2 linked regions of the Chelatococcus sp. HY11 genome follow. The protein of the gene in region 2 interacts with the protein of the main gene of each other region in a pairwise test. Links are inferred from orthologs where the notes say so. Each region holds a gene or a part of one and is shown on either strand. Other genes may lie near its edges.

Evidence for each region.
Region 1: the proteins of accC (region 2) and ribD interact in binary tests that used the Escherichia coli proteins (3 or more experiments, as listed by UniProt). The link is inferred for Chelatococcus sp. HY11 from one-to-one orthologs.

What each region holds. Positions count from the first base shown.
Region 1 is NZ_JAHBRX010000001.1:895,190-909,664, reverse strand. Bases 4,906-7,719 are described here. They hold ribD (bifunctional diaminohydroxyphosphoribosylaminopyrimidine deaminase/5-amino-6-(5-phosphoribosylamino)uracil reductase RibD), read right to left. Parts: upstream 6,994-7,719; coding sequence 5,818-6,993; downstream 4,906-5,817. Other genes in these bases: glyA (serine hydroxymethyltransferase), read right to left, coding at 7,662-7,719; nrdR (transcriptional regulator NrdR), read right to left, coding at 7,030-7,575; KIO74_RS04405 (riboflavin synthase), read right to left, coding at 5,192-5,836; ribH (6,7-dimethyl-8-ribityllumazine synthase), read right to left, coding at 4,906-5,112. Also shown: KIO74_RS04440 (FecCD family ABC transporter permease), read right to left, coding at 1-117; KIO74_RS04435 (ABC transporter substrate-binding protein), read right to left, coding at 132-1,268; KIO74_RS04430 (class I SAM-dependent methyltransferase), read left to right, coding at 1,369-2,160; KIO74_RS04425 (hypothetical protein), read right to left, coding at 2,262-2,645; KIO74_RS04420 (adenylate/guanylate cyclase domain-containing protein), read left to right, coding at 2,954-4,048; transcription antitermination factor NusB, read right to left, coding at 4,136-4,615; more of ribH, read right to left, coding at 4,612-4,905; more of glyA, read right to left, coding at 7,720-8,969; KIO74_RS04385 (nucleotidyltransferase domain-containing protein), read left to right, coding at 9,299-9,907; KIO74_RS04380 (L,D-transpeptidase family protein), read right to left, coding at 10,008-11,225; transcriptional regulator LdtR, read right to left, coding at 11,557-12,069; KIO74_RS04370 (DUF6163 family protein), read right to left, coding at 12,262-12,708; hemB (porphobilinogen synthase), read left to right, coding at 13,080-14,171; KIO74_RS04360 (branched-chain amino acid ABC transporter permease), read left to right, coding at 14,205-14,475. UniProt on the Escherichia coli protein: Converts 2,5-diamino-6-(ribosylamino)-4(3h)-pyrimidinone 5'-phosphate into 5-amino-6-(ribosylamino)-2,4(1h,3h)-pyrimidinedione 5'-phosphate.
Region 2 is NZ_JAHBRX010000001.1:999,010-1,013,514, forward strand. What follows is about bases 4,282-7,125. They hold accC (acetyl-CoA carboxylase biotin carboxylase subunit), read right to left. Parts: upstream 6,466-7,125; coding sequence 5,098-6,465; downstream 4,282-5,097. Other genes in these bases: aat (leucyl/phenylalanyl-tRNA--protein transferase), read right to left, coding at 4,314-4,982; accB (acetyl-CoA carboxylase biotin carboxyl carrier protein), read right to left, coding at 6,474-6,944; aroQ (type II 3-dehydroquinate dehydratase), read right to left, coding at 6,941-7,125. Also shown: KIO74_RS04795 (vitamin B12-dependent ribonucleotide reductase), read right to left, coding at 1-1,176; KIO74_RS04800 (NADH:ubiquinone oxidoreductase subunit NDUFA12), read left to right, coding at 2,004-2,408; KIO74_RS04805 (GNAT family N-acetyltransferase), read left to right, coding at 2,514-3,089; KIO74_RS04810 (GNAT family N-acetyltransferase), read left to right, coding at 3,196-3,732; more of aroQ, read right to left, coding at 7,126-7,435; KIO74_RS04840 (DsbA family protein), read right to left, coding at 7,702-8,487; KIO74_RS04845 (M48 family metalloprotease), read right to left, coding at 8,540-10,006; KIO74_RS04850 (pyridoxal phosphate-dependent aminotransferase), read left to right, coding at 10,131-11,330; KIO74_RS04855 (autotransporter outer membrane beta-barrel domain-containing protein), read left to right, coding at 11,820-13,022; KIO74_RS04860 (MDR family MFS transporter), read left to right, coding at 13,218-14,505. UniProt on the Escherichia coli protein: This protein is a component of the acetyl coenzyme A carboxylase complex; first, biotin carboxylase catalyzes the carboxylation of the carrier protein and then the transcarboxylase transfers the carboxyl group to form malonyl-CoA.

The sequences.
Region 1 (14,475 bases), 100 kb from region 2 along the record:
AATGGCGAAGGACAGACACAGCGCCAACACCATGGCAGTCAGAATGGCGAGTTTCCTGCGAATAAGGGCGCGGTATTGACCGCGCCCCTCGAGGCTACCGACAGCAGGATCTGCCATGTGCAGCGTCGACATTATTTCTTACCGCCGTCCAGCGAGATCCAATAACCCGGCTGGTAGGCAATCGGCAGGAACTTATTGTGGAACTCCTTGAACGTCGCGTCAGGATCGAGGTCCGCGAAGAGTTCCGGATGGAACCACTTGGCCATCTGCTGGATCGCCACGAACTGGTAGGGGCTCGTGTAGAACTGGTGCCAGATCGCGTGAACATCATTGTTCTTCACGGCCTTCGATCCGGTGAAGGCGGGCTCCTTCATCAACGCCGCCAGCGCCTCCCGGCTCGCCCCCGCCGACGCGACCGCGCCCGGACCGACATTGACGAAGTTCTTGGCATTCGGGGTCTGGCTCCAGTTGGCGCCGGTCACCACGATGACGTCGGGGTTGGTCGCGACGACCTGCTCGGCATTGATGGAGCCGGTATAACCAGGCAGGAAATCCGAGCCGATGTTATGGCCACCAGCCAGATCCGCCATCAGCCCGAAGTTGTCGGGGCCAAAAGTCCCGCAGCACTCCACGAGCCCGGCGGCGCGGTACATGAAGACGTTCGGGCGCTTCGGATTGGCGGCCTTCAGCTTGTCGGCGACGCGCGCGAGCTCCTTGCGCCAGAAAGCGGCAACCTCGTCGGCGCGCTCGCTTTTGCCGAAGAGCTGACCGAGTACCTTGAGGCTGGGCTCCGTATTCTTCAAGATATGCTCGCGAAAGTCGACGTAGACGACCTTCACGCCGATCTTGCCCAGCATCTCCTCAAGCTTGACCTCATCGGCGGCCTTCTTGTCGCCGATGGTCAAGATCATGGCGTCGGGCTTGAGATTGACGACCGTCTCGGTTTGCAACGTTCCGTCGGTCAGGTTGCCGAGAAACGGCACATCCTTGGCCTTGGGAAACTTGGCGACATAGGCCTTGTAGGTGTCGTCATCGTTGCGCATGAGGTCGTTGCGCCATCCCACCACTTTCGAGAAGGGATCGGGCTCGATGGCCGCGACGGAATAGAGAAGACGCCCCTCGCCGAGGATGACGCGATCAACGGGTTTGTCGAATTTGACCTCGCGTCCGGCTACGTCCTTCACGGTGAAGGCCTGAGCCATGACGGCGGCCGGCGTCAGCGCTGCCAGCGCGACGACCGTGACCACGGTTCGATGAAGGAAACCCATTCCGACCGTCCTTTAAATTTGCTATTGAGTTCGCCGATAGAAAATCGACGAGAGATCGTCAATCGCTATCTTTTGTAATAATTCCAATGAGTTCGCTTCCATGACGGACGTGCATAGCTCAAACTATTCACTGCGCGACGAAATCCGCGAATATTGGTCAATACGCTCCGAAACCTTTGACTTGGGCGTAGGACACGAAATTTTTTCCGACGCGGAGAGGCGCGGCTGGCATCGGCTGATCACGCGGCATCTCGGTCAGGGAGAGGGGCGAGCAGCTCTGGACCTTGCCTGTGGCACGGCCGTCATCTCGCATCTCATGCACGACCTGGGTTTCGCTGTTACAGGCGCCGACTGGTCGGAGGCGATGCTGTCCCGGGCACGCGCCAAGGCGGCGAAGCGCGGCAGCGATATCCGCTTCATCATGTGCGACGCCGAGAACACCATGGAGGCCCGTGGCAGCTACGATGTCATCATTACGCGCCACCTCGTCTGGACCCTGGTCGATCCCAGGGCCGCATTCGCGGAATGGTATGCGCTACTGAAGCCGGGCGGAAAACTACTGGTCGTCGACCTGAACCAAGACAAAAAGACATGGGCCGGTCTGCTCCGCGCATCGCTGGAGAAAATCACCGGCAAGCCGATAGCTGGAATGCGGGATGCGGATCTCGCCGATCGTGATCAGCGAATTCGGTCGCAGCTGTTTTTTTCCAAGGGCATGACCGCGGAATCAGTGGTGACGCTCCTCGAGGAGGCTGGCTTCACCGGCACCGTGGTGGACCGGAAAATGCATGACATTCATCTGGCGCAGGCCCGCAAGATGCCCTTGTTGCGTGGGCTGGACCGTCTCTTCCAGGATCGATACGCGATCTGCGTCACAAAGCCCCTGACCTAAGGGGCGGCGGGCTCCGGCCTCACGTCGCAAATCGTCAATGACGGAGACGGCCCTCACCGAGCCATAAGCCAGCACTGGCTCAGTGATGGATCATCAGCGGCTCAGATCAGCCCGGCCTGCGTCGCCCATTTCAGCTGAGTGAAAGCTGTCACCTCATAGCGCGCCATATAGGTGCAGCGCTGGTGCCCCCCCGGCGTGAAGGAAAGCCGCAAGTCTTGCGCCAAGGCTTGCGCGTCCGCCTCATCGGCGAGCATCACCAATTGGGTAATGCCGCCCGCTCGACTCTCCACAGCGAAATCGCCCCGCAAGCGAGGGGTAAGCCACGCCACCGTGACTTCATTCGGCGTCGGAAAGAGCCTGCCATCCCCAAAAGCCGGCTTTTCTCGTGAACGCTTCCGCAAAGTCAGGAAGTCTCGAAATTCAAAAGCGATACCGTGGCTGACGCTACGAAAAGCGTCGAACTTGCCATTCGTCAACCGAACCATTCCCCTCCCCCAAAACCTCACCACCGATCCCATCTAGGGGTGAGGCAACACGCGGTGCTTACACGGCGTTTCCAGGCTAGCTCCTTCCCTTCGTGAAGAGCCTTGGGGAGCTGGCCTATTCTGCGCTATTTTCCCCAGGAAGCTCATCTGCAGACGAAGCTCGGTTCGAATAATACACGCTCGATCAAATGGCTACCAGAACCTCGACCGCGCCCGCACCCCCGGAGCTGGAAGATGAAGCAGCGCACCGTGGGCAATTCGACTGAAGGGCCTCATCGGCGAAGCCAACGGATATATTGGAGCGAGCCATGGCCATGAGCATCAAGACCCGCTTCAGAATACGCGTTATGATTGCGGTCACGGCCATATGCGCGTTGATCGGCGCCGTCATCCAATGGCGCTCCATCGATAATCTGACACCTGCGATGATCGGCGCGCTTGTCGTCGGGCTGATCGGTGCCTGCGTCTGCTATTTTGAAATGGCCTTCCACGACCGCCTACGGCGCGTGAGCCTGGGCGCGGCGCTGGCGCTTCGTCTTGTCGCCTATCTTGCCATCGTGCTGATGATCGGGAAGCTCGTCCGTCTCGTCACGGGCATCCCCTATGAGGCGAGCAGCAGCGACATCTGGGGAACGCTCGCGCTGACTTTCGGCTTCAACTTCCTTTTCGTCCTGCGACGGCAGTTCGGCACCACCAACCTCATCGCGCTGGTCACCGGCCGCTACAGGCAGCCGCGGCAGGAGGAGCGGGCCGTTCTCTTCCTTGACCTCGCCGGCTCGACAGGAACCGCGGAGCGGCTGGGTGACGTGCGGTTCCATGCCTTCCTCGACACCCTCTTCACCGACATGACCGACGCGATCCTCGATCGCGGTGGCGAAATCTACCGTTACATCGGCGATGAGGTCATCGTGACATGGCAAGTGCCGTCACTGCTGAAATCGGCGCGGCGGCGCCACGACGTGCTCGATTGCTTCTTTGCTATTCGCGACGCGCTCGCCGCGAACAGGTCGCGCTACGAGGCCACCTTCGGCACGTCGCCGCATTTCCGGGGAGCTCTCCACGTCGGCCCCCTGGTGGTCGGCGAGATGGGAGACTTCAAACGCGAAATCGTGCTGCTCGGCGACCTGATGAACACGACCTCACGGATTGAGTCGCTCTGTCGGGATCTCGGAAAAGACTACCTTGTATCCGCGGCCGCCCATGACCTCCTCGCTGCTGGAGGCATGGAAGATCTGCATTTCGAGGATCTCGGGCCTGTCCGCATTCGCGGCAAAAGAGTGTCAATCCACCTGTTTGCGGCCTCTGACAAGCCGCCTGCGACATCCACGACCGACGAAGCCGCCAAAACCTATCCGACGACAGCCGAGACATCTGGTGTCACCACACCGGAAAAAGTGGATTAACGGCCCTGGCGGGCGATAGAGAATGCCGACCTTCGGATCTCAGGCACTCAAAACGTCAGAGGACGCCGGACCAGTCATATTCGCCGATCAGCCGCGCGGCCCGAGCTCTCCAGGCCGAACCTCGCGAGCGACGGCATCCAGCACCGCATTGACGAAGCCAGGCTCATCGTCGCTATAGAAGGCTCGCGATACATCCACATACTCGGAGATGACGACGCGGACGGGCACATCCTTGCGGAACATCAGCTCATAGCAGCCGGCACGCAAGACGGCGCGCAGGACGATCTCGACGCGCGTCAGCGGCCAACCCTTGGCCAGGGCGGCGTCGACCTTGCGATCCACCGGCTTCTGCTCACGGACGACGCCAGCAACGATATCGCGAAAAAATGCAGCTTCCGCCGGCTTGAAGGAGACACCGTCGATCTCCTGTCCCATCCAGTGCGCCTCGAACTGGGCAACCGCCTCGATGACGCCGGTTGCAGCGACGTCCATCTCATAGAGCGCCTGCACGGCCGCGAGGCGCGCTGCGCTGCGACGTTCGCCCTTGGAAATCTGCGCGTCGCTCATCGGGTTTTTCCCGTCACGGCCAGATCGCGCTTGATGCGAAGAACGGCGAGCGCCGCTTGCGCTGCACCTCCGCCCTTGTCCATCTCGCTGACCCGCGCCCGCGCCCAGGCCTGCTCGTCGTTCTCGACCGTCAGGATGCCATTGCCGAACGGCAGACGGCGGCTCACCGCCAGATTCATGAGGGCGCGCGCGCTCTCATTGGCAACGATTTCGTAGTGGCCCGTCTCGCCCCTGATGACGCACCCGAGTGCCACCGCCGCATCATAGGGAAGGCCCCGCGCCTCGGCCGCGTCAAGCGCGATCGCCAAAAGAGCCGGCAATTCAAGCGCGCCCGGCACTGTAAGAACGTCGACGGCGGCGCCTGCAGCCTCGCACGCGCCGCGCGCGCCCCGCAGCAGTTCGTCTGCCAGGTCATCATAGAAGCGCGCCTCGACAATAAGAACGCGCGCTGGGCCCGAGGAGGAGGCGACAGGTGTGCTTTGGCGTGGAGCGGCCATGAGATGATCCGGACAAGATAAAACGGGACAGATGAAAAATTGGGGTCCGGGCAAACCTCGCCACGAACCGAACCTGTGCTCAGTAACCCGCCCCCCGCGCCTCCGCAAGGCGTGCGGCATAGCGAGCCATGAGATCCACCTCTAGATTGAGGCGGTCGCCAACATTTCTCGCGCCCCAGGTCGTGACCTCGAGCGTATGCGGAATGAGGAGGATGGAGAACACGCTGCCCTCGACGTGATTGACCGTCAGAGAACAGCCGTCGAGCGCAACCGAACCCTTGGTGGCGATGAACGCGGCAATAGCCTCGGGGGCGCGGATGTCGAACCGGGCGGTCGCCCCCCAGGAACTCCCCTCGCCCGCCTCCGTGATGTCCTGACGCGCGACGATCGTGCCGATCCCGTCCACATGGCCCGTGACGATATGTCCCCCGAGCTCGTCACCGATCTTGAGGGAGCGTTCGAGATTGATACGCGTGCCGACTGTCCAGTCGCCCACCGTCGTCAAGGCAAGCGTTTCGGCAGCCGCGTCGACCTCAAACCACGAACCCTGCCCGTGCGGGCCGACTGCGACAACCGTGAGGCAAGGACCGCCACAGGCGATCGAGGCGCCGATCGCGATCGTCTCCGGGTCATAGCGGGAAATGATGCGCAGACGGCGCAGGGTCCCCTGGAAGTCCTCCGCGGCGACGATCTCGCCGACATCGGTCACGATTCCGGTAAACATGAACTTGGCCTTTCAAGGACGGTGAAGCGATCAACGGCCCCGTCGACCGCGCCGCCCGCGTCATTCCTTGCAACGTCAGATGTGGCGACATCCCATGTGGCGGCGGCTTTGACAATCCCGCCGCGAACAAGTCCACCAAGATGCGGTCCAAGAGCGGTGATGCCCAGTCGCGCCGACAACGCCCGCAGCGCGCGCGGTCCCGTCACGGTCACGAGCTCATCGACCAAGCCGGCGGCGGCGAGCGCATCCGCCAGTCGCGGGCCCCCCTCGCAAAAGACGCGTGTCACACCACGCGTCGCCAGAAGCCGCAGCGCCGCAGCGAGATCGACCGTGCCGACGGAGCCAAGCCGCATCACCTCGACGCCCTGCGCGACCAGTGCTCGCTCGGCCTCGACCGGCGCGTCCCGGCCAGCGATGATCCATGTCGGATGCTTGAGCGCCGTTCGCGCGACCACCGCTGAGGGTGGCGTGCGGAGTGCCGTGTCGATGATCACGCGCACGGGCGAGCGAGCCTCCATCCCCGGCAGCCGCACATTCAGGGCGGGATCATCGGCGAGCACCGTGCCGACGCCCACCATGATCACATCGGCATGCGCGCGCATGAGATGGACGTGGTCGTTGGCGATGGGCCCCGTGATGCGCAGGCGCTCACCCGCGACGCCGGCGAAACCGTCCGCGGTCATCGCGAGCTTCACGGTGACCGCCGGTCGTCCCTCGCGTACACGCAGGATATGGCCGCGATGGGCGCGCTCGGCCTCGACGGCCAAAGGGCCGGTGGTCACGGCGATACCCGCCGCCCTGAGACGCGCATGCCCCGAGCCCGCGACCCGCGGGTCAGGATCCTCGAGCGCCGAGACGACGCGCGCGATGCCCGCGGCGATGACCGCGTCGACGCAGGGCGGGCTTCGCCCCCAATGCGAACAGGGCTCGAGTGTGACATAGAGCGTCCCGCCGCGCGCCGCCGCGCCGGCAGCGGCTAGCGCCACGGGCTCGCCATGGGGGCGCCCCCCGGGCTGGGTCATGCCACGGCCCAGGATGATCCCCTCCGGCCCCGGCGCGACGATGAGGGCGCCGACAGAGGGATTAGGCCAGGTCAGCCCCAGATGCCGCGCGCCAAGGGCGAGCGCATCGCGCATGAAACGGCGATCCAGGGACATCTGGCGCGGCGAGGGGCGATCGGTCGCGGACAAAGCTCAAGTCTTCGTGTCAGCCGAGCCGGGAGCATCTGCCCCACCGGAAGCGTCAACCCCTCGCGCGGCCTCCCCAACATCGGCCTCGACGGGCAACTCTTCAAGGGCGAGCTCGCCAATGAGCGCCTTGAAATCCTGCGCCTCACGAAAGTTCCGGTACACGGAAGCGAAGCGGACATAGGCGACGCTGTCAAGATTGCGCAGCGCCTTCATTACGACCTCGCCGATCATCTGGCTGGTGACTTCAGACTCGCCTGTGCTCTCGAGCTGGCGGACCACACCGTTGATAAGCCGCTCGACGCGTTCCGGATCGACCGCCCGCTTGCGCAGCGAGACATTGACGGATCGCGTGAGCTTGTCGCGGTCGAAGGGCACCCGCCGCCCGGACCGCTTCAACACCATCAGCTCGCGCAGCTGAACGCGTTCGAACGTGGTGAAACGACCACCGCAGTCCGGACAGACACGCCGACGGCGGATGGAGGAATGATCATCGGTCGGCCGGGAGTCCTTCACCTGCGTGTCGAGACTGCCGCAGAACGGGCAACGCATGGTTTCACTCCGGTTTCACGACGCAGCGCCCCCCGGCGCTGCGTCCGAAAACCATATCAGGCTCCGATAAGGCCAGGCGAGTCCTATCACCCGTAGATCGGAAAGCGCTTGGTCAGTCCATGGGTGCGCTTCAGCACGGAGGCCTCCGTGGCGGCGTTCTCGACGTCACCATGAGCCGCCAGGCCGTCGAGCACCTCGACGATGAGCGACGCTACCTGCTTGAACTCGGCCACGCCAAAGCCGCGCGAGGTCGCCGCCGGCGTGCCAAGACGAATGCCGGATGTGATCGTCGGCTTCTCCGGGTCGAACGGCACACCATTTTTGTTGCAGGTGATGCCAGCGCGTCCAAGTGCGGCCTCGGCGGCCTTCCCCGTCAGCTTCTTCGGCCGGAGGTCGACGAGCATGAGGTGGTTGTCGGTGCCGCCCGTGACGATGTCATAGCCGCCGGCCGCGATTCCATCAGCCAGCACCTTGGCGTTATCAACGACCGCCCGCGCGTAAATCTTGAAGTCCGGCTTCAGCGCCTCACCGAAGGAGACCGCCTTCGCAGCGATGACATGCATCAACGGTCCGCCTTGAAGACCGGGGAAGATCGCTGAATTGATCTTCTTCGCAAGGTCCTCGTCGTTGGTGAGGATCATGCCGCCACGCGGGCCGCGCAAGGTCTTATGGGTCGTGGTCGTGACCACGTGGGCATGCGGGAACGGCGAAGGATGCGCGCCACCGGCCACGAGACCCGCGAAATGGGCGATATCGACCATGAAATAGGCGCCGACGGCATCGGCGATAGCGCGGAAGCGCTCGAAATCCCAATGGCGGGCATAGGCCGAGCCACCCGCCACGATGACCTTGGGCTTGTGCGCGTGCGCGAGACGTTCCACCTCGTCCATATCGACCCGGTGGTCGGTCTTCGAAACCGGATAGGGGACGGGCTTGAACCACTTGCCCGACATGTTCGGCGGTGCGCCATGGGTCAGATGGCCACCGGCGGCGAGGTCCAGTCCCATGAACGTGTCGCCAGGCTGCATCAGCGCCATGAACACGGCCTGATTCGCCTGGGAGCCGGAATTAGGCTGCACGTTGGCGAAGCGGCAGTCGAACAGGCGGCAGGCCCGCTCGATCGCGAGATCCTCCGCGATATCGACGAACTGGCAGCCACCGTAGTAGCGGCGGCGCGGATAACCCTCCGCGTATTTGTTCGTCATCACCGAGCCCTGGGCCTCGAGGACGGCGCGGGAGACAATGTTCTCGGAGGCGATCAATTCGATTTCATCGCGCTGGCGACCGAGTTCGAGTTCAATGGCGCGCGCGATCTCCGGATCGGCGTCCGCGAGTGACGCGGAGAAAAAGCTGTTGGTCAAATGGCTTCCGGCCGCGGCTTCATGTGCGCTCATCGTCTCTACTCCCGTGACAGAACGGTATCGATGGCGCGATATGTATGCGCCACCGCAAGCGGTGCCAAGCTCGGCCAGCCGTGCCGAACGATGTGCTGGAACGACGGCGTCTTGACCGCGCCGTCCCCATATCACGCGCCACGATCAAGGCCAACACAGGACGGCGAAAACAGCGGCGGACGGGCTATTGGACGCACCTCGGGCACAGCTCCAAGGGCGTGATGGCCGTTGGTCGGCGGACAGGACGACCCGTCCTGCGTGAATTGCATGATCGCGCGCCTCGTTCTAAGGAGCGGCCGGAGCCACAACAACCAACTTCATGGGCCGACATGCCGAATCAATCGACTGTCCCGGATCAGGATGCCTGGGCTTCGTGGCACCCGGCCGCTCTATCCCGCCGTATCGCCGGCGTGGCGAGCCCGTGGTGCATCGTCGGAGGCTGGGCGCTCGATCTCTGGCACGGCCGTGAGACGCGGGAGCATGGCGATCTCGAATTCGCTGTTCTGCGCGAAAACCTCGCCACCTTCCGCCAGAGCCTCGCGGCGCTCGAATTCTACAGCGTCAGGGATGGCTTGATCGAACGGCTGTCGCCCAACCAGGAGCCGGCCCCGGATGTCGTCCAGATCTGGTGCTTCGACCGCGCCGCGCAGAGATGGCGGGTTGACATGATGATCGAAGCCGGCACGCCTGAGACATGGGTCTACAAACGGGATCCGACGATCAGGCTTCCACGGGCCGAAATGGTGGCAACGACCGCCGAAGGCATCCCTTACCTCAAGCCTTCCGCTGTCCTTCTGTTCAAGGCCAAATATCGGCGTCCGAAGGATGAGGCGGATTTTGCGCGAGCCATGCCGCTTATGCCGCCGGCGGAACGCGCGTGGCTGAAGGGATGCCTTGATCGCCTCCATCCGGGACATGAATGGGCGCTGGCTCTTTAGGGGCAGGGGCTGAGCCCAGGCACCTCTAGAGGCCAGGCTGCCGCTCAAACAAAAGGCCCGCCGAAGAGGCGGGCCTTTCGTCTCATTGCGTTGAGAGCGATCAGTTCGTCGCGTCGATGTCTTCGTCGATCGCCGAATAGTTCATCACCTTCGCGATATTCAAGCCATCGCGATTGTAGATGTCGTCACGGAACTGCACAGCGCCGTCAGCCGTGGCCCAGCTCGTGATATAGGTCCAGTAGACCGGAACCGACGACGTAATCGTCGCGTCGATGCGGTCGCCCGAAGCAATCGCCGCGTCGATGCGGCTGCGGTCCCAACCGGGCGTGTCCTTGAGCAGCCACGTGATGTAGTCGCGCACGTTCTGCACGCGCACGCAGCCGGACGACACGAAGCGGAAATCGTCACCGAACACACCCTTGGACGGGGTGTCATGCATGTAGACGCCATGCGGGTTCGGGATATTGATGCGCACCATGCCCATCGAATTCAGGTCCGCGCCCGGGTCTTGCCGGAACATGTAGCGCGTCGCCTCGTTCGAGTTCCAGTTGATGCTCTGGGGCGGGACTTCCTGTCCCTGTCCGTTGAACACGCGGATCTTCTGGTCCGAGAGATAGCTCGGATCAGTCCGCATCTTCGGGATCAGGTCCTTGCGGATGATCGATGCCGGCACGGTCCAGAAGGGGTTGAAGTTCACCTGGGTGATCTTGGCGTTCATGATCGGCGACTGCCGATCGATCTTGCCGACGCCGGCCGCGTGGCGCGTCGCGACGTGACCGTTCTCGACGGTCTCCACCTGGGCAGCCGGAATATTCACGATCACGTAGCGCTGGCCGAGGTTGCCGGAGAGCGAACGCAGGCGGACAAGGTTCGTCTCAAGCTGCTGCAGGCGCACCTGCGCCGGCACGTTCATCGCGGCAATCGTGCTGGCGTTGACGACGCCCGTCGGCGCGAGGCCATGGCGCCCCTGGAAGCGCTTCACGGCGGCCTCGACGTAGGAATCGAAGATATCCGTATCGCTGGACTGGACGGAGAGGTCGCCGCTGATGGCAAGCCGCTGGCGAAGCGCGACGACAGCCGGGCTGCGCATACCGACCTTCAGCGTCTGGCGGCCTTGGATTTGTCCCCAGCCGCCACGGTTCACGATATCGCGATACTGTGCGATCGCTGCTTCTGTCGCCGCGACGGCCTCGGCCGACAGCGTCGGCGTATTGGAACGGCGCAGCCGCATGCTTGATGCGGCATCGTAGCTTTGCACCCACTCGGCCTGAGAGCCGAGTGCCACTTGTTGCGCTTGCACGACTTCGACCGCCGCGATCGACGTTACGCCGAGCGTGACAGCCAGCAATCCGACGTTCGATAATGAGTACCGAAGGCTCACAGACCCAATCCCACTGTTGAACTCAACATGCCCCGACGCCCGCGCATCTGCGCAGGCAAACAACCGCCGGGTCCGATCGGTCGAACTGTAAGCGGTAGTCCGTTAAACAACCATGAGCAGTCGGGCTAATTTGTGGCATCTAGCGGGACCTGTATCGCATCGTCAATCCCGTGTTGCCACCGCGCAACAAGCGGCAAGGAGATCCCGGCGCGCCCCAGGAGACATGCCAGATCTACTTGCCACCTTTTGCATCGATGCCATTGCCCACTCAGAGCTTGTAGCGGATCTGATCTGTCCAATAGCGCTCCAATCGCAGGAGGGAGCGATTGATGAGCTTGAAGTCCTCGGATGAGATGCCGCCGAGCGGCGCAATCGTCTGCATGTGCTTCTCGTAGAGCGCGGTCACGACATCGTGCACCGCCCTGCCTTTCGGGGTCAGCGTGATACGCATCGAGCGACGGTCGACGCGGGAGCGGGTCTGCTGCAGATAGCCCATCTCGACGAGCTTCTTGACGTTGTAGGAGACGTTGGCGCCGAGATAATAGCCGCGCGAGCGCAACTCGCTGGCGCTCAGTTCCTTGTCGCCGATATTGTAGAGCAGAAGCGCCTGCACGCTGTTCAGCTCGTTGCCACCGCGCCGCTCGAATTCATCCTTGATGACGTCGAGAAGACGGCGATGGAGACGCTCGACGAGCGTCAGCGATTCCAGATAGAGCCCGCTGATCTCGTCTTCGACCGGCGCGGGAACACTTTTTCCAATCAATTGTGCTGCAATAGTCATTTGACGCCTCATAAATTATCTTTGCGATCCGTTGATCGGATCTGCGAACCAATGAGGCAGAGACTACGCTAGATCTCTGAAAAGCGATTTAATCAATAAAATGAACAAGATATTTCTTCATCGGACGTAATTCTGGTGCAAATTGCGCGAAATCCGACGATGAAAACCTCCTGGAATCACAGCCACAAAGACTTAATCAGTCGCGCGCGCGGCAAGCCATGAGATCAGGAAATAGGTCGCGACGAGAATGACCATGGCTGCAATGGTCACAAATCCGTGACCGATGATATGCGGAAAGAAGATCGCCAGGATCAGGTCGCTCATCACGGCGAGCAGCCACATGACGCCGCCCCAAGTGCTGGTCAGCCACAAGCCGACGGCCGCGACGAGATCGATGATCGCGAAGTAGATCGTGGTGGCCTGGTAGGCCATCGGCCGCCCCTCGAAAGGCGCGTCACCGGGAAATACGCCGAGCAAGATCGCCCAATGCCCGACGCCCGTGACCAGCCAGACCACAGCCATCGCGCGCAGGAACCACACCAGCACCACATCCCACTGCAGCCCCGGGGATTCATCATTCGTCAGGGCATCGGCAAAGCCCTGCTGTGCGCCCGAACGGTCTTGCCGTGCTTTTGCCATTGCCATTCCTACCCACTATCACGTCGCGCAGGTCACTTCGGGAGACGAATCCCCTTCACGCTCCGCGTCTGGTATACGCGAAATGCGGCGAGCGCCGTTGCAGCCCCACCGCCCTTGGCGCAGGAGTCCCCGGAAAAGTCCTTGCGAGGATCAACCCGGGTACCGACGGATGGCGAAGGGGCGAGAGACTGGAGGCCAGAGGGCGCGACGTCAATCGCGTTGCAAGATGCCCCCTGCAGGATGCCCTGGCAAGACGCCCCGGCGCCATGCCCCTGCGACGTCATGGCGGGCAAGATGCCTCGTCCGGCATTTCGATATGAAGGATGAGATGCTAAGCGAGAGAGTATCACTTCAAGGCTGGATCGGATCCGATGTCTGTCAAGAATCCCTCCCCCTTCACGGGCCATGTCAACGGTCACGCTGCCGGCGATGCACGGCACGCGGCGTTTCACGGCTCGGCACGAACCGGAGCGGCGTCGCTCGGCCTGACTGTCCGGCCGCGACGCAACCGACAGAGTGAATGGGCTCGCAGGCTGGTCCGCGAGAACACGCTGTCCACCAACGACCTCATCTGGCCGTTGTTCGTGATCGAGGGCAACCAATCCCAGGATGTCGCGTCGATGCCGGGTGTCCAGCGTCTCCCGATCGAGCAGATCGTCGCTGAAGCGCGACGCGCCCGCGACCTCGATATCCCGGCCGTCGCCCTCTTTCCTTATACGGATCCGGCGCTCCGCGACGCCGAGGGCGGCGAGGCCGTGAATCCTGACAATCTCGTATGCCGCGCGGTTCGAGCCATCAAGGCCGCTGTCCCCGACATCGGCGTCGTCACCGATGTGGCCCTCGATCCCTATACCAGTCACGGGCACGACGGGGTGATGGACGGCGACACCATTCTCAATGATGAAACCGTCGCGCTTCTGGTCGCCCAGGCCATGACCCTCGCCGCCGCTGGCGCTGATGTGATTGCTCCGTCCGACATGATGGACGGACGCGTCGGCGCGATTCGGGCCGCGCTCGACCAGGCCGGATATTCCGATGTCCAGATCATGGCCTATGCGGCCAAATACGCCTCCGCCTTCTACGGGCCTTTCCGTGATGCGGTCGGCAGCAACGTGACTTTGGTGGGTGACAAGCGTACCTATCAGATGGACCCCGCCAATAGTGACGAGGCCCTGCGCGAAGTCGCGCTCGATCTCGAGGAAGGTGCTGATATGGTGATGGTCAAGCCTGGCCTGCCCTATCTGGACATCATCCACCGGGTCAAGGAAACCTTCGGTGTGCCGACATTCGCCTATCAGGTATCCGGCGAATACGCGATGATCGAGGGTGCGGCGCGCAATGGCTGGATCGATGGCGACAAGGCCATGGTGGAAAGTCTCATCGCCTTCAAGCGCGCCGGCGCTGACGGCATTCTGACGTATTTCGCGCCGCGGGTCGCCGCGATGCTCAAGGCGGTGAAGTAGGCGGCGCCGCTGATACAGGAACGGTCGGCCGCGGTGGCGGGCGGCCCCGCGCAATCCGGAAATATCGGCCGGCCGCTCAAAGGCCGGACCAGCCTGTGCAAGGCACCCACTCACACCGTTGGCCTGTCCATGCGCCGCCTTGTCGTCCTGCTCCTGATCGGTCTCGGCGTCATGACGGTGGCCGCCTGTTCCAGGTTGGTGGACGCCGACCAGGAGAGGGTCTGCCGCGCCGTGCTGCCGGCGATCAATCTGGAAAGTGAGATCGTCGACGTCGCGGCCCCTTTATCGGGGCCCCTGCCCAACA
Region 2 (14,505 bases):
GGCCTCCGAATCCCAATCGGTGTCATAGACGTCGAAGGAGATGTCCGTGTAGCCCTGTCGCGCGAACTGGATGACGCGCTTGATGTAGTTATCGGGCACGAAGGCGCGGCGGGCGAGCTTGATCTCGCGCTTCAGCGCCGGGTTCTTCTCCGGATCGTAGCAGGAGTCAGGCTTCTCGCCGCCCTGCGATTCACAGTTGATGCAGGCCTTGAGCACGGCCTTCAGATGCTTCTGGCAGGCCTTGGAGCCCGCGACGAGCGCCGCGACCTTCTGCTCTTCCTTCACCTTCCAGTCGATGTAGGTCTCGATGTCGGGATGGTCGACGTCGACCACGACCATCTTGGCGGCGCGGCGCGTGGTGCCGCCCGACTTGATGGCGCCGGCCGCGCGGTCGCCGATCTTGAGGAAGGACATGAGGCCGGAGGAGCGGCCACCGCCCGACAGCTTCTCGCCCTCACCGCGCAGCTTCGAGAAGTTGGAGCCGGTACCGGAGCCGTATTTGAAAAGCCGCGCCTCACGGACCCACAGGTCCATGATGCCGCCCTCATTGACGAGGTCGTCGCTTACCGACTGGATGAAGCAGGCATGCGGCTGGGGGTGTTCGTAGGACGACTTTGATTTCGTCAGCTTGCCGGTCTTGAAGTCCACATAATAGTGGCCCTGGCTCGGCCCATCGATGCCGTAGGCCCAGTGCAGGCCGGTGTTGAACCACTGCGGGGAATTCGGCGCGACCATCTGGTTCGCCAGCATGAAGCGCAGTTCGTCGAAGAAGGCGCTGGCGTCGGCTTCGTCGGAGAAATAGCCGCCCTTCCAGCCCCAGTAGGTCCAGCAGCCCGCGAGGCGGTCGAACACCTGCCGCGCTGATGTTTCCGACGTATAGCGCTCGGCCTCGGGAAGGAGCGCGAGGGCTTCGGTGTCGGCGACGGACGTCCAGAGGAAGGAAGGGACATCGTTCTCCTCCACACGCTTCAAGCGTGCGGGGACGCCGGCCTTGCGGAAGTATTTCTGGGCGATGACGTCGCTGGCGACCTGGCTCCAGCTCGCGGGCACATCGAAGGCGTCGAGCTTGAACACCGTCGATCCATCGGGATTCCTGATCTCGCTCGTCGCGGCTCTGAACTCGATGGAGGCGTAGGGAGACTGTCCCTCTTCGGTGTACCGGCGCTCGATCCGCATGGATGTGATCCCTTTGGCGGTCGCCCGCCATCGCTAAATATGGGGGGTGGCCCGCCATGTACCAAGCTTGAACGCTACGGAGAGGGGCACCGGGGGATGCTTCATCCGCACCCTTACCTTGCGTAAGAAACCGCAAGGGAAGGCCGCGTCCAAACCGCGGCACCGACTGGGCCCGGGGGACATTCAGACACGCAGCAGCCCACGCTGTTTCGCAACACCGCTTGCCGCTGAACACATTTGTGAAACTTATTCTGAGGTGCGTCAGCAGAAACGCAGCTGACGAAGCATGGCTGGAAGTTAGTGCGATCCTGCCCTGTGCGTCAATATCTAGGGGGTTCAAGTTTTTTGACGCGCAATCTCTAGAGCCGTTGTTGCGCCTTACCGTCGTTTCAGCACCACTAGAATAAACGTGCCTGATGGTAATGGGAAACAAGGCTTTTCCCCATTCCTGGGGATACCGGCCACAGTGTCACCATTTGTTCACCACAATCGAATTTTCCACCTCCATCCCCATGGGGTGAAGGCGGCGCTCTACATTTAGTGGTGTTTTGGCGATTCTGGCTCGACGCTGTGGAGATCCTATGGCAGCGCACTTCCGCGAATCGCTGCCGGGCGTCGCGAGGGACTTGACGGGCGTCGGCTTGGCGGATGCGTCGGTGGGGAGCGCAGACGGGTGTTCCGCCATAACCCGGGAATGCGCCTCTTAACGCACTTGTTTGGTCTCGCATGTGGGGGAGACAGTCTGTCAGACTGGACAAGCATCACCACGGGGGCCATAACCTCGGCGACGATCGTCGGCTCGGACCCGGCCTTTGGGATATGTGGTGATGAAAGACTTTCTCCTGCGCGTCTTTACCTGGTGGAACAAGCAGACGTTCGGAACGCAGTTCTGGACGTGGCGGTTTGGCGAACGGGTCGGTCAGGACGAGTTCGGCAACACCTACTATCGCACGAAGGGTGGCGCCAAGGATCCGGCGCTTGGTTTTGAGCGCCGCTGGGTTGTGTATGCCGGCTACGCCGAGGCCTCGGCCATTCCATCGGGCTGGCATGGGTGGATGCACCACACGACCGACGTCCCACCCACCCAGGACGGTTACCAGCCCAAGGAGTGGCAGCGGCCTCACCGCGAGAACATGACGGGCACACCTGACGCGTATCGCCCGGCCGGTTCCACACTCGCGGAAGGTCGCCGCCCGCAGGCGACCGGCGACTACAGCGCCTGGACCCCTTGATCTCGGACCCCTCGATCTTGGACCCCTCGATCTCTTGGTTGCCTTTGCCTCGGGAACTGCTGCCCTAGCCACGATCGCGCGGTGGGCCGCTGCGAGCCCCGCGCCATGCCGGTAATCTGGGGCAGTCAGGCGCCAGTCCGGCGCGTCGACGTGAGGGAGTTCGCGCGCCTGGAGGAGGCGCTCGCAGCGGACGCCTCCGCATGGCTGTTGCCGCGATCGCAAGACGCAGATGCGCGCGCCTGGAACCATCGCATCCGAACAATCAGAGGCATGACCGGGCTTTTTAACGGTTCGGCCTATTTCGCCTGCACATTAGGCCCGCATGTCGCGGGGGTTGCTATCATCAACAGCCGGCATGCGGAGTACCTTTACCTGGAGCTCTTGCTCACGCATCCCGGCCAGCAGGGCGCGGGATCGCTTCTGATCGAGCATATCGTGAACGATTGGGCGCGGCCGGTCACCGAAGTCAGGTTGGCGACGCTGGTCCGGGCAAGAGATTTCTATCTGCGTCTGGGCTTTTTGCCGCTGCAGGAGAATCAGATGCGTCTCGATCTGCGCGGAAGCCCCCAGTGGGAACAAGCCGGCGGCCGATGGCGCCTCAAGGCCTATGCCCATCTAGCGAACTTCGCGACATGGAGCGACGAGACATCGCCGCTTCCGCCGAAGGCACCGCCTCCCTAGCGGGCAGCGATGGCAATCCGTTTTCCATGGATTGCCTGTTATATCTACGATCCATCAGGCTAGTTTCCATGGCGCGCGGCTGCCGCGGATGGAATGGTGATCCCCAATGACGCAGAGATGGCTCGCGCGACCGCCGATCCGGCCGATCGGCCAAAGTGAATTTCATCGGCTGCGCGCGGCATTTCGCCATGAGATCGGGCTTTGGCGCTGTCAGGGCGATGAAAACGATCCCCACATCAAAGTGTGGAATTACCGCATCGGCTCGACACGGTTCCTGACCCATATTGGATTGGGCGACGTTCACTTCGGTTATTTCTTCGGCGAGAGCATGGTGGGCCTTATCTCCATCACCCTGTCGGCCGATATCGGCACTGTCGAGACTTTGATGAGCCATCCTGGACAACAGGGTGCCGGCTCGATGCTGATCGAGCACGCCGTGAACGCTTTGCCCAGCATCCGGATGCTGAAATTGGTGAGCCTGGACGAAAGCCGAGGATTCTATGAGCGCCTCGGCTTCGTGCGCGCCGGTCGCGCCATGGAGCTCGACGTGACGAGGAGTGATGCCTGGCAAAGGGTGGACGGCCGGTGGCGCATCGCGGCCTATGTCAACCTTCGTGGCTATCTGGCACCTGGACGATTGTGACATGGCCCGAATTCGCGTCGCGGGGGTGTCGCAAGGGACGCCGGAGGGTGTATGCAGTCACGTCGGCTTCCCTCCTGATTGAGCTGCGATAAGATAGAACAATGAATTCCAAGCTTCTGCCCGCTCTTGCCTTGGCGATGACCTGTCTTGTTGGGGCCAGCCATGGTGCCAAGGCGGATCGAATCAAAAATCCCGTCGCGGTTTTCTCGGGCCTGGACAAGATCACGGGTCGCATCGTCTCTTTCGAAGCGGCCGTTGACGAGACCGTTCAATTCGGTGCCCTGCAGCTCACGCCGCGCGCCTGCTATACCCGGCCGGCCACCGAGACGCCCAACACCACGGCGTTCGTGATCGTGGATGAGGTGACGACGGCCAGCAATGAGCGCCGCCGTCTGTTTTCAGGCTGGATGTATGCGGCAAGCCCGGGCCTGCACGGCATCGAACATGCCGTCTACGATATCTGGCTGACCGATTGCAAAGGCGGGACGGAGGTCATCGTCGAGCCCAAGGACGGAAGCGGTGACACCGCGCCGCCCGAGGTTCCTCCTTCGCAACGTCCCGCACCCACCCGTCGCTGATACTCACGCCGGTAAAGCCAGTTCCGCCAGCGCTTCAGCTCCACTGACGTCAAGTCCGGGCGGCCAGCTCCACCATTCGCCCTGCAGTTCGAGCGCGGCTTCGAGCTCCGTCATATAGGCCTTGCGTGGAACGGCGAGCGCGCCGAAGCGAGCGAGATGAGCCGTCACAAACTGGGTGTCGAGCAATGTGTAGCCGCCGCGTCTGAGGCGCGCGACGAGATGCACCAGGGCGACCTTCGAGCTGTCGCGCTCGCGGTGAAACATGCTCTCGCCGAAAAAGGCGGCGCCCAGCGAGACGCCGTAGAGACCACCGACGAGGCGGCCAGCGTCGCGAACCTCGACGGTATGGCAATAGCCCAGGTCGAATAGCTCGCCATAAAGCGCGCGGATGCGGCCGTTTATCCAGGTTTCCTCGCGACCATCATCCGGCGCCGCGCAGCCGGCGATCACCGCGTCGAAATCCTGGTCGACGGTGATCTCGAAACGGTCCGAAGCGACCGTGCGCGCCAAGCGCTGGGGGACGTGGAAGCCGTCGAGGGGAATGATGCCTCGTTCCTTCGGCTCGACCCAGAACAGGCCTGGGTCGTCGGCGTTTTCGGCCATTGGAAACAGCCCGCTCGCATAGGCCCTGAGCAGGATCTCCGGCGTGATTTCGACCGATGACCGATTCATCACCGCCCTATACCGAGACGGGAGGGGATGGAACATCATCGCCCCATCTCCCGATATTGATAATAAAATCAATCAGATATAGCGATATGCTGATCTGATGATATCGCATTTCGCGTTAAATGGAGGACATTATTTCGTCGACGCCGCCGTCATCGAGGAAATGCTCCAGCCAGTGGATATCATAGATGCCGTTCTGGATATCCTGGTTGCGCACGAGGGTCCGGAAAAGTGGCAGGGTGGTCTCGATGCCATCCACCACGAATTCGTCGAGCGCGCGCCGCAGCCGCATCAGGCATTCCGTTCGTGTGCGGCCATGAACGATCAGCTTGCCGACGAGTGAATCGTAGTGCGGCGGGATGCGGTAGCCCTGGTAGACGGCCGAATCGACACGCACGCCAAGGCCACCCGGCGGGTGGAAATAGGTGATGGTGCCCGGCGACGGCCGGAAGGTGGCCGGATGCTCGGCATTGATCCGGCACTCGACCGCATGGCCCTCGATCTGAACGTCCTTCTGCGAGATCGAAAGCGGATTGCCGGCCGCGATGCGGATCTGCTCGTTGACCAGATCGATCCCGGTGATCATTTCAGTGACCGGGTGCTCGACCTGGATGCGCGTGTTCATTTCGATGAAATAAAACTCGCCGTTCTCATAGAGGAATTCGACCGTACCCGCGCCGAGATAGCCGAGTTTCTGCATAGCCTTGGCGACCGTGTCGCCGATGCGCTCGCGCTCAGAATGGTTGAGCGCGGGTGAGGGCCCTTCCTCCCACACCTTCTGATGGCGGCGCTGCAACGAGCAGTCGCGCTCGCCGAGATGGATGGCGTTGCCCTTGCCGTCGCCGAGCACCTGTATCTCGATGTGGCGGGGCTTCTCGAGATATTTCTCGATATAAACAGCGTCGTCACCGAAGGCGGCACGGGCTTCCGCGCGCGCGGTGGCGAGCGCGTGATGCAACTCGTCGGCCGAGCGCGCCACCTTCATGCCGCGTCCACCGCCGCCGGCCGCCGCCTTGATGAGCACGGGATAGCCGATATCGGCCGCCACCCGCGTCGCTTCCTCGGCGTCGGTGATGCCACCGTCCGAACCCGGAACGCAAGGGATGCCGAGGCTGCGCGCCGTGCGCTTGGCTTCGATCTTGTCGCCCATCAGGCGGATGTGCTCTGCCTTGGGGCCGATGAAGGTGATGCCGTGATCGCTGAGCACCTCGGCGAAATGGGCGTTCTCCGAGAGAAAGCCATATCCGGGGTGGATGGCATCCGCGCCCGTGATCTCGCAGGCCGCGATCAACGAGGGAATATTCAGATAGCTCTCGCGCGCAGCCGGCGGGCCGATGCAGACGCTCTCGTCGGCAAGCCGCACGTGCATGGCATCCGCATCCGCCGTGGAGTGCACGGCAACCGTCGCAATGCCGAGTTCCTTGCACGCCCTCAAGATGCGAAGCGCGATTTCCCCGCGATTGGCGATGAGGATCTTGTCAAACATCGGCATCGTCATTCGATCACGAGAAGAGGCTCGCCGTATTCCACCGGCTGCCCGTCCTCGACCAGAATGGCCGTCACGACGCCCGCGCGCGGCGCGACGATATCGTTGAAGGTCTTCATGGCCTCGACGAGCAGGAGCTTGTCGCCCTTCTCGACGCGTGTGCCGATATCGATGAACGGCTTGGCGTCCGGTGACGGGCGGAGATAGGCGGTGCCGACCATCGGCGAGGTGACGCTGCCGGGGTGGTGCGCATCCGGCTTGGCCGGTGCAGAGATCGCGGCGGGGACGGGCGCGGCCGGGGCAACGGGCGCTGCAACAGGCACATGCACCGCCGTCGTCACGTTGCGCGCCACACGAATGCGCAGATCTCCCTTCTCGACTTCGATCTCGGTGAGATCCGTCTCGGAAATCAGGCGTGCCAGCTCGTGTACGAGTTCAGGATCGATCGGGCTTTGCTTGGCCGTTGGCAGTTTCGTCATTGAGAGGTTCCGGTAGCCTTGGCGGCAGTCTTGGGGGCCTTCATGCTGTCGCGCTTCTCAAGGATCGGCACGAGCGCGTCAAAGGCCAGATCGTAGCTCGCTGCGCCGAAGCCGCAGATGACCCCGATCGCGACTGCTGCGATGGTGGAGTGATGGCGAAATTCCTCACGCGCATGCACATTCGAGAGATGCACTTCGATGGCGAGGGCGTCGACGCTTTTGATCGCGTCGCGCAAGGCGATGGAGGTATGGGTATAGGCGGCCGCGTTGAGAATGATACCTGCGCCGGCGAGCCCTGCTTCCTGAATGAAGGTGACGAGGTCGCCTTCGCTATTGCTCTGGCGGAAGGTCAGTGCGACGTCACCACGAGCGGCCGCGCGATCACGCAGGCGCTGCTCGATATCGGCCAGGGTCAAGCTGCCATAGGTTTCCGGCTCGCGCCGTCCCAGCAGGTTGAGGTTGGGGCCGTTGATGACATGAATTGCGACCATATCCGCCCGAAGGTTGCGCCAAAACGAAAACGGGATCTTGGCTGATTGAGTTCAGTGGCAAGAGTGGCCCGATGGCAAGAGAACTTGATGGCTGCAATCAAACTGCCAACAGAATTCCCGAGCCATGACCGTGCTCTGCCGTTCCATCGCAAGGGCGCGTCTTAGCGCGAACCGCGTTCGAGGGGAAGAGCACGCGCTTCATCGACGATCGTCCCGGCGGGCCGGGCTCGCCGATGAAGCGCCGTCGCATGGCTTGATGCCGGGGGTCAGGAACAGGTGGTACGCCCGCACTGACGGACAGAGGCGATGGCCTGTTTCAGCGGATCATGACCAACCGCGCCGAAGACCACATCCTTGCCGAGCACGAAAGCCGGCGTCCCCGTCAGCGAGAGCCTGTCCCCGAGGGCGAGCGTCTCTCTGACTTCCGCCTTGAGCGCGTCGGACGTCGCATCCTTTTCGAGGCGTGAGAGGTCGAGCCCCATTTCCTTCGCGACCGCGACAGCCCGCTCCTTGCCGACCAGGCCCTTCGAACTCATCAGTCGGGTGTGATAGTCGAAGAACTTCTCGCCGGGGAGTTGATGTTGGGCGGCGCGCGCGTAGAGCGCCGCATCCAGCGATTCAGGGCGAAGGATCGGGAAATCCTTGAGGATCACGCGCAGCTTCGGGTCCTGTTTCACAAGCGCGGTGACGTCGTCGAGCGCTCGCTTGCAGTAGCCGCAGTTGTAGTCGAAAAACTCGACGAGGGTGACGTCGCCCTTCGGGTTGCCGACGACGATATTGCCCTCGGCGTCATAGAGCGCGGCCATCTCCGCGGCCACGGCATCTTCCTGTGCCTTGCGCTGGCTTTCCTGCTGGCGTTTCTCTAGCTCGACCATGGCCTCCTGAAGCACCTCGGGATTGCGCAGGAGATAGTCGCGCACGACCTGCTCGATGGCCGTCTTCTCCGTGACCGACAGTTCCGCGGCCGCGGCTGGCGCCTGGACAAGCGACGGGGTAGCGATGAGCGCCAAAACGGCGAGAATTGCGGCGCGCGAAAGGAACGAAAAGCGCATGCACGATATCCAATCTGTCAAAAGCGTTCACACCCTGTGCGCCCGGATTGTGTCACTTACCCGGCGGCCGCTCCGGTTGATAGGCTAAAATGTCGTCGGCGCGCAGCCAAGCCGGCGAATTGGGCTTGAGCTTCGCCTTCGCGCGAGTTGCCTGCGTGGCGGCCTGATCCCACTCGCCTCTGGCGAAATAGTATTGGCTCGCCGAAAGCTCGGCCATGCCGATGTCACCCTTGCGGGCATAGGCTGTCGACAGATCGCGGAATGCATCGGCAAGCTCGGGCTCGCGCTGGGTTGCATTCGAGAGCTCACGGATGGCCTGGTCGATGGTGCCCGGGTCGCCGGAGGCAACCATCGCTCGACCGAGCATGGCGCGAATCAGCGATGAGGACGGGGCGAGAGCAACGGCCTGCCGCAACGGCGCAATCGCCTCCCGCGCCCTACCGCTCTCCAGCAGGGCTTGGCCCTTCATCTCCCAGAAATAGGGATTTTTCGGCTGCTCGCGCAGAAGCTCGTCCATCAGGGTCACCGCCTGGCTGGAGCGGGCGGTCTTGTAAGCCAGGATCGCGCGAGCATAGCGGGCCGCCACCGACCGGTCGCTGGGAGGATAGCGGCGCATCACCGTTTCCGGCCGTTCGGTGAAGCCCGACAGCTTGGCGCGCATCAGTTCGTGCCTGGCGACGAGTGATGCTGAATCCTTCGTGTTGTAGGCGGGGCTTTTGGTAGCCAACTGCTCAAGCGCTGACATCCGCTCTTGGGGCAGGGGGTGGCTGAGCACATAAGGGTCCAGACCGGATGTGCGGAACAGGGCATTGTCCCCCATCCGCTTCATCGTATCGAGCAGGCCCTTGGCCGACTGCCCGGTGGCGGTGAGATAGCGGACGGCAGCCTGATCCGCGGCCTGTTCCTCTGAGCGCTGGTAGGAGAGCAGATTGCGCCGGACAAGTTCCTGCGAACCCGCCAGCACGCCGCCTGCGCCGATGCCACCCTGGCCGACGCGCCCGCCGCCGGAGCCGACCATCGCGCCCGCGCCTGCCAACATGCCGACGACTGAGAGGATCTTGGCATTGGCGATCTGCTGGTGCAGGCGCGCCAGATGCCCGCCGGCGATATGTCCGCTTTCGTGGGCGAGCACGCCGATGATCTCATTCGGCGTGCGCGAATCGATCAGTGCCCCGGTATTGACGAAGATCTTTTGCCCATTGGCGACGAAGGCGTTGAAAGTGGGATTCTGGATCAGAATGACCTTCACCGCGCTGACACGAATGCCCGCCGCTTTCAGGACCGGCGTGGCGTAATCCATCAGGAGCTTCTCGATCTCCGCATCGCGCACGATCATCGGGCTACGCTCGCCGCTCTGGGCCTTGGCGGCGGTGGGGACCAGAACCATGGCAGCGCAACTGACGCCCGCCACCATGCCACGGGTGATGGCAGCAGCCGCACTAAGCGGAGCCAGAAGACGCTTGGGAAAACGGAAAGATCGGGAGAAACGCATGCTGATGGAACGCACTCTTTCTTTCATCAGGTCCATGATTGCACGTCAGGATCACGCGACGTCATGCTATCGGGACAAATTGTAGAAATTCAGTCAAATCAGAAAGGCGTCATCGCGATTGACGCTCGTTTCGTCCGAGGTTCCTTTTATCATGACCAAGCCCGTGTCATCCGCTTCCTCCGATCAGTTCGGTCCTCGTCTCGCCGCGCGGATGGCCAACGTAGCGCCGTTCCTGGCGATGGACGTCCTGTCCGCAGCCAAAACCAAGGAACGCGCGGGAGACAGCGTGATCCACATGGAGATCGGCGAGCCCACAGCAGCGGCTCCCCGCCTCGCGCGGGAGGCTGCCCAGGCCGCGCTTGCTCTCGGTCGTATCGGCTATACCGAGGCTTTGGGCCTGCCGAGCCTGCGCGCGGCGATCGCCGGCCATTACCGTCGTCTCTATGGGCGCAGCCTGGCGCCTGAGCGCATCGCGGTGACGACAGGGTCCTCGGGAGGATTCGTACTGGCGTTCCTCGCGCTCTTTGAACCAGGCGCGAGGGTCGCGATCGCCTCGCCGGGCTACCCCGCCTATCGCAACATCCTGCTCGCGCTGGGCCTTGAGCCCGTGCCGGTTGCCGCCGATGCCTCATCCGGCTGGGTCATGCAGGCCGAGACGCTGCGCAGCATCCATGCGCAGGCGCCGCTCGCGGGCGTCCTGACCATGAGCCCGGGAAACCCGACCGGCACCCTGATGGGCCGCGACGCCCTTGAAGCGGTCGGGCGAACCTGCCGGGAGCTGGGGCTCTGGTTCATCTCCGATGAGATCTATCACGGCCTCACCTACGAGACGCCGGCTGAAACGGCGCTTGCCTTCGACGACGACGCCATCATCGTCAATTCCTTCTCCAAGTATTTTTGCATGACGGGCTGGCGCGTCGGCTGGCTGGTGGTGCCGGAACGGATCGTTCGTCCCATCGAGCGGCTCGCGCAGAATCTCTTCATTTCCCCGCCTTATCTCAGCCAGGTCGCTGCTGAAGCGTCCTTTGGCGCGGACGAGGAGCTTGAGGCGACCAAGGCAGGCTATGCCGCCAACCGCGCGTTGCTGCTCGGCGAACTGCCGCGAATCGGCCTCGACCGGCTCGCGCCGGCGGACGGGGCCTTCTACATCTATGCCGACATCTCGCGGTTCACGAACGATTCCATGGACTTCTGCCGACGCCTCCTTGTTGAGACGGGCGTGGCGGCGACACCAGGGCTCGATTTCGATCAAGACCAGGGCCATCGCTATCTCAGGCTGTCCTTCGCGGGATCTGAAGCTGATTGCCGGGGCACTGTCGAGCGGCTTCGCAATTGGTTGCCGCATATTTGAAAACGTATCGACACTCACATGCGAGCTCGTATTTGGCGTGTTAGTTCTATTCCGCTGAAATACCTGGAATAATAATCTAATTATTTTTTGTTATATTTTTACCCGCGCGCATTGCATGAAGTCAGGCGTAAATAACATTATTTTCAACAAATATTTATGCAATTGGAAGGCATTGTTTTATTTCATTAAGAGTTTTTCATGGCGGATTTTCTATCGGCGGTTGGCGGAGCGCTTCTTGCTGCCTGGTCTCAAACGCCTGTCGGAGCGGGTGTCACTGCCCTGTTTCAACCACAGAATGTTACGATTAACCAGACTATTGAGCGAACAACGCGCGGTGTTGAAACTCAAAATGTAACCCCCCTCCCAGCGGGGCCGATCGATTGCGAGAGCAATCTTAAGCCCGGTTGGACAAGCGACGGCTCACACAAGGGCCTTCCTCTGCCCTCGTCATGCCTGACCACATCTTCCGGTGAAACGCCAAAGGCCCCGTTGGTCGAGGCCAATGCCGGCGCAGGCGAGGAGAGCAAGAGCACCGAGCCGCAGCAACCGGAGGGAGGGAACAACGCGGAACACCAAGGCGACGGGAAACACAAGGGCGATGGGGAGCACAAGGGCGAAGTGCCCAAGCCCCAGGGCGAAACGCAGAAGCGTGAGAACAGCGCCGAAAAGCCTTCGGCTTCTGCCAGCGATACGACCAAGGGCGATGCGGGCTACAATCGCATCTCACCGTCGCGGAGCGACGTGGCGCGGATGGCACTCGCGGCGCAACGCTTCAGCCGGGGGCTCATTGCGCAGCATCAATTGAACGCCGACGGCGGAACTGTGGCTGATGACAAGGCATCGGCGGGTGGTCCTGACGGGACGCTGTGGATGTCCCCGGTCGTTGGTCTGGGGCGTATCACCGCGACACGTGGTGGAAGGCTGCGCTACGACAGCAGGGGCGTCTTCGTGGGAGTTGACCGGACGTATGGCAATCTTCTTGTCGGCGGTATGGTTGGTCATCTTTCGACAAGCGGCCGGAGCGCGAACGGGAGGATCGATCATGACGGCTTCCAGGCGGCGCTCTATGGCCGTGTGGACCTCGGGTCATTCGTGTTGCGCGGCGATATCGGAGGATCCTTCAACTCCTATGCTTTGAGCGAGCGATCCCTCGCGGCTATGTCACGGCGCGACATGCAACGGTTCAGCGCCGCTGGCTACGGCTTCTCGGGGGGGGCCTTCGCCGGCTATGTGACGCAGATGGCCGGGATACGTGTGATCCCGGAGATCGGTCTGGAATTCGATCGGACGACGTTGTCTGGAATGCGCGGCGCGGCAGCCAGCGCTCGTCCCGATCTGGCCGGCGCCGTGACAGTCAACAACCTCCGTGGTCTAGTCGGTGGGCGCATGGAAATGCCCTTGCCGTTCAAGAAAGCCGATGGCGTGAACGTCAAGCTGAAGGCTTACTGGGCAAGGGATCTGGTCGCCGACAGTCCCGCATCCGCCATCGTGTTCCCGGCGGTCTTCAACCAGATGGCCGCGGACCAGAAAGCCACGGGCGCGCGCAGACGCTCGCCTGACGCGGCGATCCTGGGGGCCGAAATCGAGGGCCGGATCGGGAAAAACACCACACTCAGCGCAAGTTACGTCACCGAACGACGTGGCGCGGAGACTAGTCACGCTGTGCTGGCGGGCTTGCGCGTCAACTGGTGATCCTTTTCCGGGCATTCTGGATGCCTGGCAAGGTTCCCACGGGAGGCGGCCTGTCACATGGCAGCCTCCCGTTCATCGCAGATCGCATCCCTGTTCAATCTGTTATAGACAACTGGCCTCGTGGCTTGCTCCCGTCTCGTTTCCAGGACGCTGAATGCCGGCCCTGACGGCAGAGGGAACAAGCCAGGGATCACCATGAACATCGCTCCGCCTCAGCCCCAACACGGCAGGCTCACCCATGCTGAGGTCGTGTCGATCATTCTGGGCGTGATCCTGGCGATGTTCCTGGCCGCTCTCGATCAGACAATCGTCGCGACAGCCTTGCCGACCATCGGCCACGCCCTCGGCGACGTCGTCCATCTGCCTTGGGTGGTGACGGCCTATCTGCTCGCCGCAACGGCCGTGACGCCGCTTTACGGCAAATTCAGCGATGTTTACGGCCGACGCATTACACTGCTTGTGGGCATCGGTATTTTCATCGTCGGTTCCGTGCTCTGCGCGCTCGCCCCGACAATGCTCACGCTGATCGTCGGCCGGTTCATTCAAGGGCTTGGCGGCGGCGGGCTTATCGCGCTCGCCCAGACGATCATAGGCGATATTACCTCGCCAAAGGAGCGCGCCCGCTATCAGTCCTTCATCGCTTCGGTGTTCCTGTCCGCGAGCGTGCTGGGCCCGCTGCTCGGCGGCTTCTTCGCCGACAAGCTGCACTGGTCCCTGATTTTCTGGATCAATCTCCCGCTCGGGCTTCTCGCCTTCCTGATGACCTATCGCCTGCTGCGCAAGCTGCCTCGGCATGAGCGCAAGCATCGCATCGATGTGCTGGGCGGGATCATTCTGCTTGCCGCCACGGTTTCGTTGATGTTGCTGCTGAATTGGGGCGGTATCAACTATCCCTGGCTTTCCATCGAGATCATCGGGCTCGCGGTCGTTTCCGTCCTCGCCTGGATCGGCTTCGTCGCCCGTCTGCATGCCGCGCCGGAGCCCTTCCTGCCGCTATCGCTGCTCAAGAACCAGGTCGTTCGCACCGGCAATATCTCGACCGGATTTTCGATGGGTGCCTTCATCGGACTATCCATCTACCTGCCGATCTACCTGCAGACCGTCTATCGCTTCAGCGCGGGCGCGAGCGGTGTGGCCCTGATACCGCTCATGGCGGGAACAGTGTGCGGAGCATTCATCTCCGGCATTCTGATGCCGCGGGTCCGGCACTACAAGCGCCTTCCGGTGGTGGGCTTGTCGATCTCGACGATCGGCCTGATCATCCTGGCGATCCATCCGGAGCCCCTCCCACTCCTGGCTCTGGAAGCCATTTTCATCGTCATCAGCATGTCGCTGGGCACATCGCTGCCGGTGACGACCATATCTATTCAGAACGCCGTGCCCTTGCACCAACTCGGGATGACGATGGCGTTGATGAATTTCGCGCGGCAGTTGGGCGGCGCGGTTGCCGTCGCCATCTTCGGGGCCATTGTGCTCGGGCTGC